One region of the Aerococcus sp. NPDC058936 genome, then DNA from elsewhere that is predicted to be linked to it. Evidence: predicted binding sites of a transcription regulator. Region 1 holds the regulator's gene; the other holds the start of a gene.

Region 1 (6,061 bases):
TATCCATTGTTCGTGCAATCAAGCCTGTTGTCGAATTTTCAATTGGCATGACAATGCGGTCCACTTTTTCAGCCACTAAGTCATCTACCATGGGTTTAAAGTCATCGTAAGAGATGATTTCTAAACGTTCATCATCAATCTCAACATGCAACTGTTCGCGTACAAAAGCAATCGTTGCCGCCTCACTATACGCACCTGGAATGCCTTGGTAACCAATTCTCATCATTATTTCACCCTTCTTTTTGAAATCTCATATTCATAAGTGTACCAGTTTCAAGGGCTAATGTCATTCTGGATAAAATAAAAAAATACCACCAACCACTATTAAGCATAGCAATTGGAGGCATTTATTTTCGATTTATTTTGTAAATGATTTTGCTTGGCCTACAGCATAGTCATAAGCATCTGCTGCTGAATCTTTTACACGATCACCGAATGAGCGGTTTGGTAAAAATGATACATCATCAGCATGACGAGCTAGGTCACGACGTGTGTGGCGTAATTGACGGCTAGCATCATCGATGAAATCACTGACTGCTGAGTTTTTATCTTCTTGGTATAACGCGACAGCGGCAATACCTGCAATTGCAGCAATTGCACCTAAAGCAATTAAACCTTTTTTAGTTGATTGTTCCATGATATCACTCCCCATAATTATTATATACATTATAGCATATCTATGATACCAGCGAAAATAATATGGTTACTAGTCAAGGCAGTCATTAAGGCTAAATATCATACCTTTGTGGTGGCCGCCTCTCATTCACCACCATTAAAAGACATGCCAAAAGTAAATAAAAAAGCGGACTGTATTAACATAACAGTCCGCTTCAAACGACTTATTGTGAAAGCTTATTGACCTGCACTAATCAAGTCTTTGACGTCGTTGCTTTCTTCTTGGCCATCTGGGTGTTTTACACGGATGTATAATTCTCCTTGGCGGGCACCGACTGTGACAACGTCGCCTTCGCTGATTTTATCAGCGATCAACATTTCAGCGATTGGATCTTCAACTTTTTGTTGGATTACACGGCGTAATGGACGTGCACCGTACTCTTTATCAAAGCCTTTACTTGCAATTTCTTTATTAGCGCCTTGTGTCACACGGAGTTTCACACCTTGCTCTGCTAATAATTTGGTTAAGGCTGTAGTAAATTTCTGTACGATTTCAACGATTTGCGCTTCCGCTAATGTATGGAAGACAATGATTTCATCCACACGGTTTAAAAATTCTGGTCTGAAGGCAGACTTCAATTCTTTACGGATACGACTATCCATTTCTTCATGACTATCTGTGGCTTGTTTGGCACCGAATCCGACGTTTTTATCGTCACGGATGGCAGTTGCCCCCAAGTTAGACGTCATGATCATGACTGTGTTACGGAAGTCTACTTTACGGCCTTTAGAGTCTGTAATATAACCATCATCTAAGACTTGTAGTAGCATATTGAAGACATCCGGGTGGGCTTTTTCAATCTCATCGAATAAGACCACTGAATATGGGTGTTGACGAACTTGTTCAGTCAACTGACCACCTTCATCATAGCCGACGTAACCTGGTGCTGAACCAATCATTCGACTTGTTGAGTATTTTTCCATGTATTCAGACATGTCTAAACGGATGATATTGGTATCTGAACCAAACATTTCACCTGCTAGGGCTTTGGCTAATTCAGTTTTACCAACACCTGTTGGGCCAAGGAACATGAATGAACCGATTGGACGGTTTGGATCCTTAATCCCTGAACGGGCACGACGTATGGCACGAGCCACGCTCTTAACAGCTTCATCTTGCCCTTTGACACGTTTATGTAAGTGGTCTTCTAGTTTGATTAACTGTTGGTTTTCACTTTGGGTTAATTGTTGCATTGGCACACCTGTCCACATTGCAACGATATCCGCTACATTTTGGCTGTCGATTTCAAGATCGAACGGCCCATCTGAAACAACTTGTGGGTTGTTTTGTAAGTTAAACAATTCTTGACTTAAGCGTTGCTGTTGTTGGTGGACGCCAGCAGCTTTTTCGAATTCTTGGGTATTCACATAGTGTTTCTTCAAGTCTTCTAAGTCCGTTAATTGCTTGCGGATACCAACAATTGTTTGTTGGGCTTCGTCTTTATCGCCGTTGTCTAAACGAGCTGTGGCTGCAGCTTCATCCATAATATCAATGGCTTTATCTGGTAAGAAACGGTCTGCGATATAACGATTTCCTAATCGTACTGCGGCTTCAATCGCCTCATCTTTAATCGTTACCCGGTGGAATTTTTCGTAATCTTTCCGGATTCCTTTTAGAATTTCGATAGCATCTGCTTCGCTTGGTTCGTCAACTAGGACTTTGGCGAAACGACGTTCTAAAGCGGCATCTTTTTCAATGTATTTTTGGTATTCATTTAAGGTCGTTGCCCCAATTACTTGTAAGTGGCCACGTGCTAAGGCTGGTTTCATTAAGTTAGAAGCATCAATAGCGCCTTCTGCTGCACCGGCACCGATTAAGCTATGTAATTCGTCAATAAATAAGATGACATTCCCGGCTTTTTCAGTTTCCTCTAGTAGGTTTTTCACCCGGTCTTCGAATTCCCCACGGTATTTAGTACCTGCAACAAGGGACCCGACATCAAGAGATACGACACGTTTGTTGGCTAAGGTTGATACAACATCGTTGTTTGCAACTGCGATGGCAACTGCTTCAGCGATGGCTGTTTTACCAACACCTGGCTCACCTACTAAAACTGGATTATTTTTAGTTCGGCGGCTAAGGACTTGCATGATTCGCCGCAATTCTTTCTTACGACCGACCACTGGATCTAACTGCCCGTTACGTGCTTGTTCCGTTAGGTCTCTGGTTAAAGAGTCTAAGGTTGGCGTCGTACTTTGTGGGCGTTTGCTACCGTGGTTTGATGGTTTGTTGTTGTTCTCGTTGCTTCGGTTGCGTACTGGTGGACGTTGGCCAATTGAACGGTAGATGTCTTTACGTAATTTCTCGATATCCACGTCCAGGTTTTTCAGAATACGAACAGCTAGTACTTGGTCAGCGATTAAAGATAGCAAAATGTGCTCTGTGCCGACTAAAGTAACTTGTTGGCGTTGCGCTTCTTCACCTGCAATATATAAGACTTTTCTTGAACGTGGTGAATACACCACGCGATTCAAGTCTAAGGTGCCGTCTTGGACTTCATCCTTACCATATCCGATGACAAATTCAACTTCTTCTTTCACAGCCTCGTAACTTGGCAAGTGGTCAACTAACACGCTATGCGCAACACCCTCGGGCTCACGGTAAAGTCCTAGTAGCAAATGTTCTGTTCCAATGGCTTTATGACGAAATTGCTTGGCTTCTTCAGCAGCGTACAATAAGGCCTGTTTTGCTTTCTCTGTATAAATTTCGTTCATAAGGTCCTCCTATCTGGTTACCTATATTTCAGCTTCACAAGCATCGATCTTAAAATTAAGGACCGGACTTCATCAGCGTTAACAATTTTTCCTAGGGCATCCTTGTCGACCGCTGAGTGCATGATTTGCGCTTCATTTTCGGTAACAATCTCGTTGACTAATAAATTTTGAATGATGGCAGTTGCATCACGTAAGCTCATTTTTTGATGGACAAGGTCGACCATAGCATCGATTAATTCAGCCTCTTCGACAATTTCCAGTTTCATAATGCGGATATATCCGCCCCCACCACGTTTACTTTCTACAATATAACCCTTTTGCGGGGTAAACCGCGTGTTAATCACGTAATTAATTTGTGATGGGACACATTGAAATTGGTCTGCTATTTCGCTACGACTAATCTCAACATGCTCTTCTTGTTGTAAGATTTGCTTTAAATAAGATTCAATAATATCAGACATATTTCTATTTTTCACATTCATCACCTCAAGCCTGATTCTTATTTTGACTAATTTTGACTATTCAACCATATCATACGATAACCGACCTTAACTAGTCAATTCAAAAGCTCGGTAATTGGAGGAGTGACAAAAGCCGTTAAGACTCGATGCACTGGACCAAAAGCCGAACAAACACTGCAAGTGTTTAGCATATTTAGGGAAGTGTCGGAAGAGTTTGACTTTTAGAACCCAATTTGAAGACTTATCTTAACGAGCCTTATCTGTTGTAATAGAAAAATTTGAAATACCGCACCTTTATATAGCAAAAAGGCAACGCAAAGGAATGTTGGTCAAATCCTTTACGCTACCCTCAAATTGAAGTGCGTTTGCCTCATTTTTTTCAATTCAAAATCATTAGACGATTTTAAGATACGCCATCTTATGCTAAAGCTGAGACCAGCTTGTCAGTGAAGGCTGCTGTTGTTAAATCGCCACCTAAGTCTCGGGTAAAGTTACTTGCGTCGGACAAGACCAAATTCAAAGCTTTGCGCAAACGAGTGGCATCTGCTTGTAAACTGATGTGGTCTAGTAGGTCCGCAAAGGCCAATAAGATGGCTGTCGGGTTGGCAATACCTTGACCAGCAATATCTGGTGCTGATCCATGAACGGCCTCAAATATCGCCACGTCGTCGCCCAGATTGGCACCTGGAACTAACCCCAAACCACCAATCAAACCGGCCATCAAATCAGATAAAATATCGCCGTATAAGTTTTCGGTGACGACCACATCGTACTGTTGGGGACGCATCACCAATTGCATGGCCATGTTGTCGACTAAAACCTCCGTTGCTTCAATTTGCGGATATTTAGCGGCAATTTCGCGAGCAACTTTTAGGAATAATCCGTCTGATAGTTTCATAATATTGGCTTTAGTGACGATAGCGACCTTTTTCCGGTCATTAGCCACAGCATACTCAAAGGCTGCTGTGACAATCCGTTCTGTCGCCTGTCTGGTAATGATTTTGATGGAATGGGCTTCGTCAGGTGAAATTTGCTCTTCTACGCCCGCGTATAAATCTTCTGTATTCTCCCGGAATAAAACGATATCCACGTCCCGGTGAAGTGCAGGAATTTGGCCTAGCACACGGATTGGGCGGATGTTTGTATGTAATTGATAATGTTTTCTAAGTGATACGTTGACCGATCTAAAACCCTCACCAATTGGTGTTGCAACAGGCCCTTTTAAGGCAACCTTGTGGGTATCAATGGCGTCGTAAACAGCTTTGGGGATCAATTCACCCGTTTCATCAATGGCGTCTTGTCCAGCGACCACTTCGTCCCAGATAATTGGACTGCCTAGGGCTTTCGCCACTTGTTTGACAACTTGTGTAATTTCTTTTCCAATTCCGTCCCCAGGAATTAAGGCGATTGTATGTGTATTCGTCATGAAACCACTCCTTTTAAAGTCGATAATATAATAGCTTTATTTGATTCATCATTATTGGAAAATGGGCACCAAACCAAAGATGGCAGCAGTAATCACGTAGACAATGAAAATGCCAAGTGACACGACCAAGCCTTTTTTCTGCCAGTCGCCCCATTCCACGCCAGTTAAACCAAGCAGTACGTACGAGAAAGGTACTAGCGGGCTGAACAGATGGAAAGATTGACCGATTAACGATGCAAAAGTCAGTTGCAATGGGGTAAATCCGTAAGCATAGCCGGCTTCTGACAAGATAGGCATCATGCCGTAGTAGAAGGCGTCGTTATGTAGGAAATAAGTACCTGGCGCTGAAATAATGGCTACGATTAGACCGTAGAAACCACTTAATGACTCAGGAATGATCGTGATTAGTGATGTGGCAATGGCATCTGACATACCGGTCGCGTTTAAAATCCCCATGAAAATACCGGCACCAAATACGGTCATCACCACCTGGTTGGCTTCAGATGCGTTACTGTCAATTCGCGCTTTTTGATCTTTAGGATTTGGATAGTTGACTAGTAAGGTGATCACAGTCCCTAACATAAAGATAATCGCTGAAGGCACAGACCCTTCAACCAATAAGCCAATAGCTACAAGGACGATAATTAAGTTAATCCAGACATTTTTAGGTCGACGTAATTCAAGGGTTTCTGGGTCGTCGATAACCATCATCGCCTGCATTTCTTGTTCAGACAGGTTTACTACACCAAGGGTCTTCCGTTCTTGTAAACCAAAAATCCAAGCG
Region 2 (6,061 bases), on a different contig from region 1:
AAGCAGAAGAAGTAACAGAAACAACTTCAACTTCTTCTTATTCAGCAGCAGAAGAAATCCCTTACCAAGTATTACAAGTAGTAGAAACTGAAGCTGGTCCAAGCTACTCTGAAAAAGCAGCAGTATTCTCTGTAATCCTTAACCGTGCAAACTCAGGTAACTGGGGTGGTACTTCATTATCAGCGGTAGTTAACGCATCTGGTCAATTTGAAGTTGTTTCAAATGGTATGGCAGCTAGCGCTACTGTATCAGAAGAAACTTACCAAGCTGTTAACGATGTATTAACTAACGGTGTAACTACATCAGCTGAATCATTCCGTGCCTCAGGTGATGGCGTGACAAACGTATTCTTCTAATTTAAATTCAAATACAATAAACAAAAAAATCGGGAGCTATCCCGATTTTTTGTTTATTATTTTTTTACAAGATCGATATTACAGGGTAGGGGGTTGTTTAGTGAAGTTTCATCGTTCCAATAATAGAAAAACCATCTAAATATTTATTCACATATGACGCAAAAAAATAGACAGTTAAACTAGGGTTCAAATAAGTATTCTATCAAGTATTACGCTGTGCATTCAATTATAGGAAGGTTGAGAATAAAGCTAAAATAGATAGTCCACCTTGTGTCAATATAATTTTTTTACTACTAGTGAAGCTACCATATGTGGCTACTAAAATAATGTAGACAAATATCATACGAACAATTTCAATAGAGGCACTACTAAAAAATAATGCATATAATAGCCCTAGACCGATGAGACCATTATATATACCCTGATTTTTTAATAAGGTATTCAATGATTTTCCCTTCAACTCATTTCTTTCCATATTGAATATTTTACTTGTTTGGACTGATGTGGTAGTAATCGTTTGTATATACATGATATAAAAGAATTCTAAAGCGACTAAAAAAGTTAATACAGTTGTTATAACTGACATGGTCAATCTCTCCTCTTAACTGACAAAGTAATCTTCGTTTTCTAAATATAAAACATTTTTATGATTTTTCAAAGGATTTATATATGCAACGTTAAGCTGCATTAACATGAACACTTGAAAAAAGAAATTAAAGCATTTTCTAGGGTAAGGGAAAAAAGCTGTCACTCATAAATAGCAACAACTTAATAATTTTTTATCTGAATACGCCCGGAGGGAATCGAACCCCCATTATAAGAACCGGAATCTTATGTGATATCCATTACACTACGGGCGCAAATTATTGTATATTTTGGTAAAAAACAATAACAGAATTATTATAGCCTAGTTTTTAGTCAAATTCAAGCTTTTATAGGAATCTGAAAGTATCAATCGTTTTTAAGAAGTGATGATATCTTAGGTATCAACATGGACAGTTGTTACATTTTTCAAGCCCTTGAAGGCCAGCTATTGGGCAGAATAAACCTTCTATGCTAAAATGATGGGGAAAGTCAAAAAGTTATATTTGTTGACCAATTTTGACCATAAAGGTATAATAGCCATATACAAGTTTAAAAGGAGGACATTTAAATGAACTTAGTACCAACAGTTATTGAACAATCTTCTCGCGGTGAACGTGCTTACGATATCTACTCTCGTTTATTAAAAGATCGTATTATTATGTTGAGCGGGGAATTTAATGATGATTTAGCCAACTCAATTATCGCTCAATTATTATTCTTAGACGCTCAAGACCCAGACAAGGATATCTACCTATACATCAATTCACCAGGTGGCTCTATCACTTCTGGTATGGCCATCTACGATACAATGCAATTCGTACATGCAGATGTACAAACAATTGTAATGGGTATGGCAGCATCAATGGGCTCATTTATTGCAGCTGCAGGTACTAAAGGTAAACGTTTTGCCTTACCAAATGCTGAGATCTTAATTCACCAACCATTAGGTGGCGCTCAAGGACAAGCTACTGAAATTGAAATCGCTGCTCGCCACATCTTGAAAACAAAAGAAAAAATGAACCGTTTATACTCTGAAATGACCGGTCAACCTGTAGAAGTGATTGAACGCGATACAGACCGTGATAACTGGTTAACAGCAGAAGAAGCGTTAGAATATGGTTTATTAGATCAAATTATGACTAAAAATGATGAATTAGAAAAATAATGAACGGATTTTAAATCTGGAGAAGTGGGGTAAAACCTACTTCTTTTTATTTAAAGGGTTCGGTATAGACCGTGGATAAACTCTTAAATATATATTCTTTGTAAGGCGTAATACTTTTCATAGCCGTATAGGAGAAAAGTGCCCCTAAAAGCTTGCAAGCGGATAAATTTATTGGTATGATTACTCATGTAAAGAGATGAGATTCGAAGGAATCAAATTTTTTTACCGTAAGGTGGTCAAAAAAAGACATCCTGGACAATAAAAGTCCCAGTCTTTTTTCACTCAACGTTTTTGTACTAGGAAAGTGGGGACTATGGACGAATTATTTAAAAGTATTACTGAAGTAGTGCCGGAAGTTCAGAAGACCTATTTTGAGAGAATCACCGTCTTACAGCGGATTTTCAAAGATGGTCCGATTGGTCGGAAGGGACTAGCTGAAAAGTTAGCAATTACCGAACGACCGCTACGTACAATCACGGATGTTTTGAAACAACAAGGTCTCATTGATTCTTCTCCCACGGGTATGACAATTACGCCAAAAGGAGAACGAGCAATTGCTACAGGTCAAGACTTGTGGCGTGATACAAATAAAATTCACTTACAAGAAAAACATTTGGCTGATGTGCTCAACATAGCAGATGCTCGAATTGTTTCAGGAGATATCGACCAGGATCAACATATTTTATTTGAAATGGGTCTACAAGTTTCAAAATACTTAGACAAGAATTTACCAATGGGGAATCATACGATTGCTGTTACTGGTGGTTCAACTATGCTAGAGGTGAGTGAACATGTTCAACTAGCACCTTCTACTGACAGACACTTTACTGTGGTCGCAGCCAGGGGTGGGATCGGAGATGCTTCAGCAACTCAAGCCAATACAATTAGCGATATTCTAGCGCAAAAGTTACACGGTCACAATATTTCCTTATATGCTCCCGAGAATTTATCTGAGGTGGCAAATATGGCTTTAATGAATGATCCCGTGATTCAATCAACTTTAAAGCGGTTAAAAGAGGCTAACATTTTGCTTTTTAGTGTTGGTAATGCTAAAATTATGGCAAGGCGTAGGGGACTTGATTTAGAAAGTTCATCTAAGATTAAGAGTAACCACGCTGTAGGGGAAGTGTTCGGGTGTTTCTTTGATAAAGAAGGAAACATAGTACATCGAATCCCTAGAATTGGTCTACAACTTGAAGACTTGGCAGATATTGACTTGCCAATTCTGATTGCTGGAGGCAGTGTAAAAGCAGAAGCAATACAGGCTTTTGCAAAACTTGCACCTAAACAGTTAGTCATTATAACTGATCAAGGTGCCTCAAATATGGTTTTAAATGGGGAATCCCATTAAAATAATTTTGTATTCCATTAAGGAGGAATTTTGTAGTATGGCAATTAAATTAGCAATTAACGGTTTTGGTCGTATCGGTCGTTTAACTTTACGTCGTATCTGGGAAGAAAATGAATCAAATGTAGAAATCGTGGCAATCAACGATTTAACAGACAACGAATTCTTAGCTTACCTATTAAAATATGATACAGCTCATGGTACTTTCAACCACGATATCGAAACTACTGAAAATGGTATTTCTATCGATGGTAAAGAAATCACTGTATACTCTGAACGTGACGCAAACGATTTACCTTGGGGTGACTTAGGTGTTGATATCGTTCTAGAATGTACTGGTTTCTACGCTACAAAAGAAAAATCTCAAGCACACATCAATGCTGGTGCTAAAAAAGTTATCATCTCAGCTCCTGCTGATGCTGAAACTAAAACAATTGTTTACGGTGTAAATGAAGATATCATCGATTCTGAAGATACAATTATCTCTGGTGCTTCATGTACTACTAACTGTTTAGCTCCTGTAGTTAACGTGTTAGAAAAAGAATTTGGTATCAAACATGGTTTAATGTCAACAATCCATGCTTACACTTCTACACAATCATTACAAGATGCACCTAACGGTAAAAAAGGTAACTTCCGTAACGGACGTGCAGCTGCAGAAAACGCTATTCCAGCATCTACTGGTGCAGCTAAAGCTGTAGGTCGTGTTATTCCTTCAGTTAACGGTAAAGTTGACGGTACTGCTATCCGTATTCCTATCGTAACTGGTTCGATGACTGAGTTCTACTCAACATTAAACACTAAAGTTACAGTTGAAGAAGTTAACGCTGCTATGGAAAAATACGCTAACCCATCATTCTTATACAACACTGATGAAATCGTATCTTCTGACATCGTTGGTGTTCCAGCTGGTTCAATCTTCGACGCAACTCAAACTAAAGTTATCGAATCTGAAGATGGCCAATTAGTTAAAACTGTTGCTTGGTACGACAACGAAGCTGGTTTCGTTTCTCAATTCGTACGTTTAATCGAATTCTTTGCTGCTAAACAATAATTAATTGTTTAAAAGTAAAATCAGTTGAATTTGGGCGGGAAGCTTCGCGCTTCCTGCCCTTTTTTATTGGTTAACAACTTAAGATAAGGAGTGCTATTTTAATGGCTAAGAAAACTGTAAAAGACATCGATTTGAAAGGTAAAGTTGTTTTAGAACGTGCTGACTTCAACGTTCCAATGGACAAAGACCTTAACATTACTGATGACAACCGTATCGTTCAAGCATTACCAACTATCGAGTATATTCTTGAGCAAGGTGGTCGTTTAGTATTATTCTCTCACCTTGGTAAAGTGAAAACAGAAGAAGATAAAGCTTCTAAATCTTTACGCCCAGTTGCAGAACGTTTATCTGAAAAATTAGGTAAAGAAGTTACTTTTGTAGCGCAAACTCGTGGTCAAGAATTAGAAGATGCTATCGCTAACCTTAAAGATGGCGAAGTATTGATGTTCGAAAATACTCGTTTCGAAGATGTAGACGGTAAGAAAGAAAGCAAGAACGATCCTGAATTAGGTAAATACTGGGCTTCATTAGGCGACGTATTTGTTAATGACGCATTCGGTACTGCTCACCGTGAGCATGCTTCTAATGTTGGTATCTCAAACAATATCGAAGCAGTTGCTGGTTTCTTAATGGAAAAAGAAATCCAATTCTTAGGTGACGCTGTTAACGAACCAAAACGTCCGTTCGTTGCAATCTTAGGTGGTGCAAAAGTATCTGACAAGATTTCAGTTATCGAGTCATTACTAAATAAGGCTGACAAAGTCTTAATCGGTGGTGGTATGGCATATACCTTCATGAAAGCTCAAGGTTACGAAGTTGGTGGCTCTTTACTTGAAGAAGACAAAATTCCATTGGCTAAAGACTTAATGGAACGCGCTGGCGACCGTTTAGTATTACCGGTAGATTTTGTTGTAGCTGACGCGTTTGACAACGACGCTAACACTGATGTTGTTGATGTCGACGGTATCCCAGCTGACTGGCAATCACTTGATGTAGGTCCTAAGACTGTTGAGTACTACGCATCACAAGTTGCAGATGCGAAAACTGTTGTTTGGAATGGCCCAATGGGTGTATTCGAAATGCCAAGTTTCGCAAAAGGTACTAACGGTGTTGGTGAAGCTATCGCTAACTTAACTGATGCTACAACTATCATCGGTGGTGGGGACTCAGCTGCAGCTGCCTACCAATTAGGTTTAGCTGATAAATTCACACACATTTCTACTGGTGGTGGGGCATCATTAGAATTCTTAGAAGGTAAAGAATTGCCTGGTATCGCTGCAATCGCGAACAAATAATTTTCGTAATTAAATCGAATAAAACTTTTCGTAAAGGAGTTTTTTATATATGCGTAAGACATTAATCGCTGGTAACTGGAAAATGAACAAAACAGCTGCTGAAGCTCATGAATTCGTTGCTGCACTTAAAGAAGGTTTCCCACAAACGGATGCTGAATCTTTAATCGCACCACCAGCAATCTACATTGAAAAATTAATCGAAGAAGTAGCAGGTACTGACATCCAAATTGGTGCACAAAATGTCCACTTTGAAGATGA

Evidence for each region. The regulator CtsR, encoded in region 1, represses protease genes until heat stress. The targets are predictions, from matches to a motif close to TTGGTCAAAAAAGGTCAAANA.
Region 2: clpP (ATP-dependent Clp endopeptidase proteolytic subunit ClpP) is a predicted target of CtsR. The motif match lies at 1,445-1,465, and genes of this name have one in related genera.

The regions. Positions count from the first base shown of each region.
Region 1 covers NZ_JBHYKZ010000002.1:170,957-177,017, forward strand. The annotation lists gene ACFW0C_RS02185 (prephenate dehydratase) at 1-226, opposite strand, end outside; gene ACFW0C_RS02190 (arginyl-tRNA synthetase) at 359-637, opposite strand; gene ACFW0C_RS02195 (ATP-dependent Clp protease ATP-binding subunit) at 853-3,390, opposite strand; gene ACFW0C_RS02200 (CtsR family transcriptional regulator) at 3,408-3,866, opposite strand; gene ACFW0C_RS02205 (isocitrate/isopropylmalate dehydrogenase family protein) at 4,270-5,277, opposite strand; gene ACFW0C_RS02210 (CitMHS family transporter) at 5,329-6,061, opposite strand, start outside.
Region 2 covers NZ_JBHYKZ010000005.1:61,171-67,231, reverse strand. The annotation lists gene ACFW0C_RS05235 (cell wall hydrolase) at 1-356, shown strand, start outside; gene ACFW0C_RS05230 (DUF1304 domain-containing protein) at 583-942, opposite strand; tRNA gene ACFW0C_RS05225 (tRNA-Arg) at 1,145-1,216, opposite strand; gene clpP (ATP-dependent Clp endopeptidase proteolytic subunit ClpP) at 1,510-2,106, shown strand; gene ACFW0C_RS05215 (sugar-binding domain-containing protein) at 2,420-3,457, shown strand; gene gap (type I glyceraldehyde-3-phosphate dehydrogenase) at 3,495-4,508, shown strand; gene ACFW0C_RS05205 (phosphoglycerate kinase) at 4,610-5,803, shown strand; gene tpiA (triose-phosphate isomerase) at 5,853-6,061, shown strand, end outside.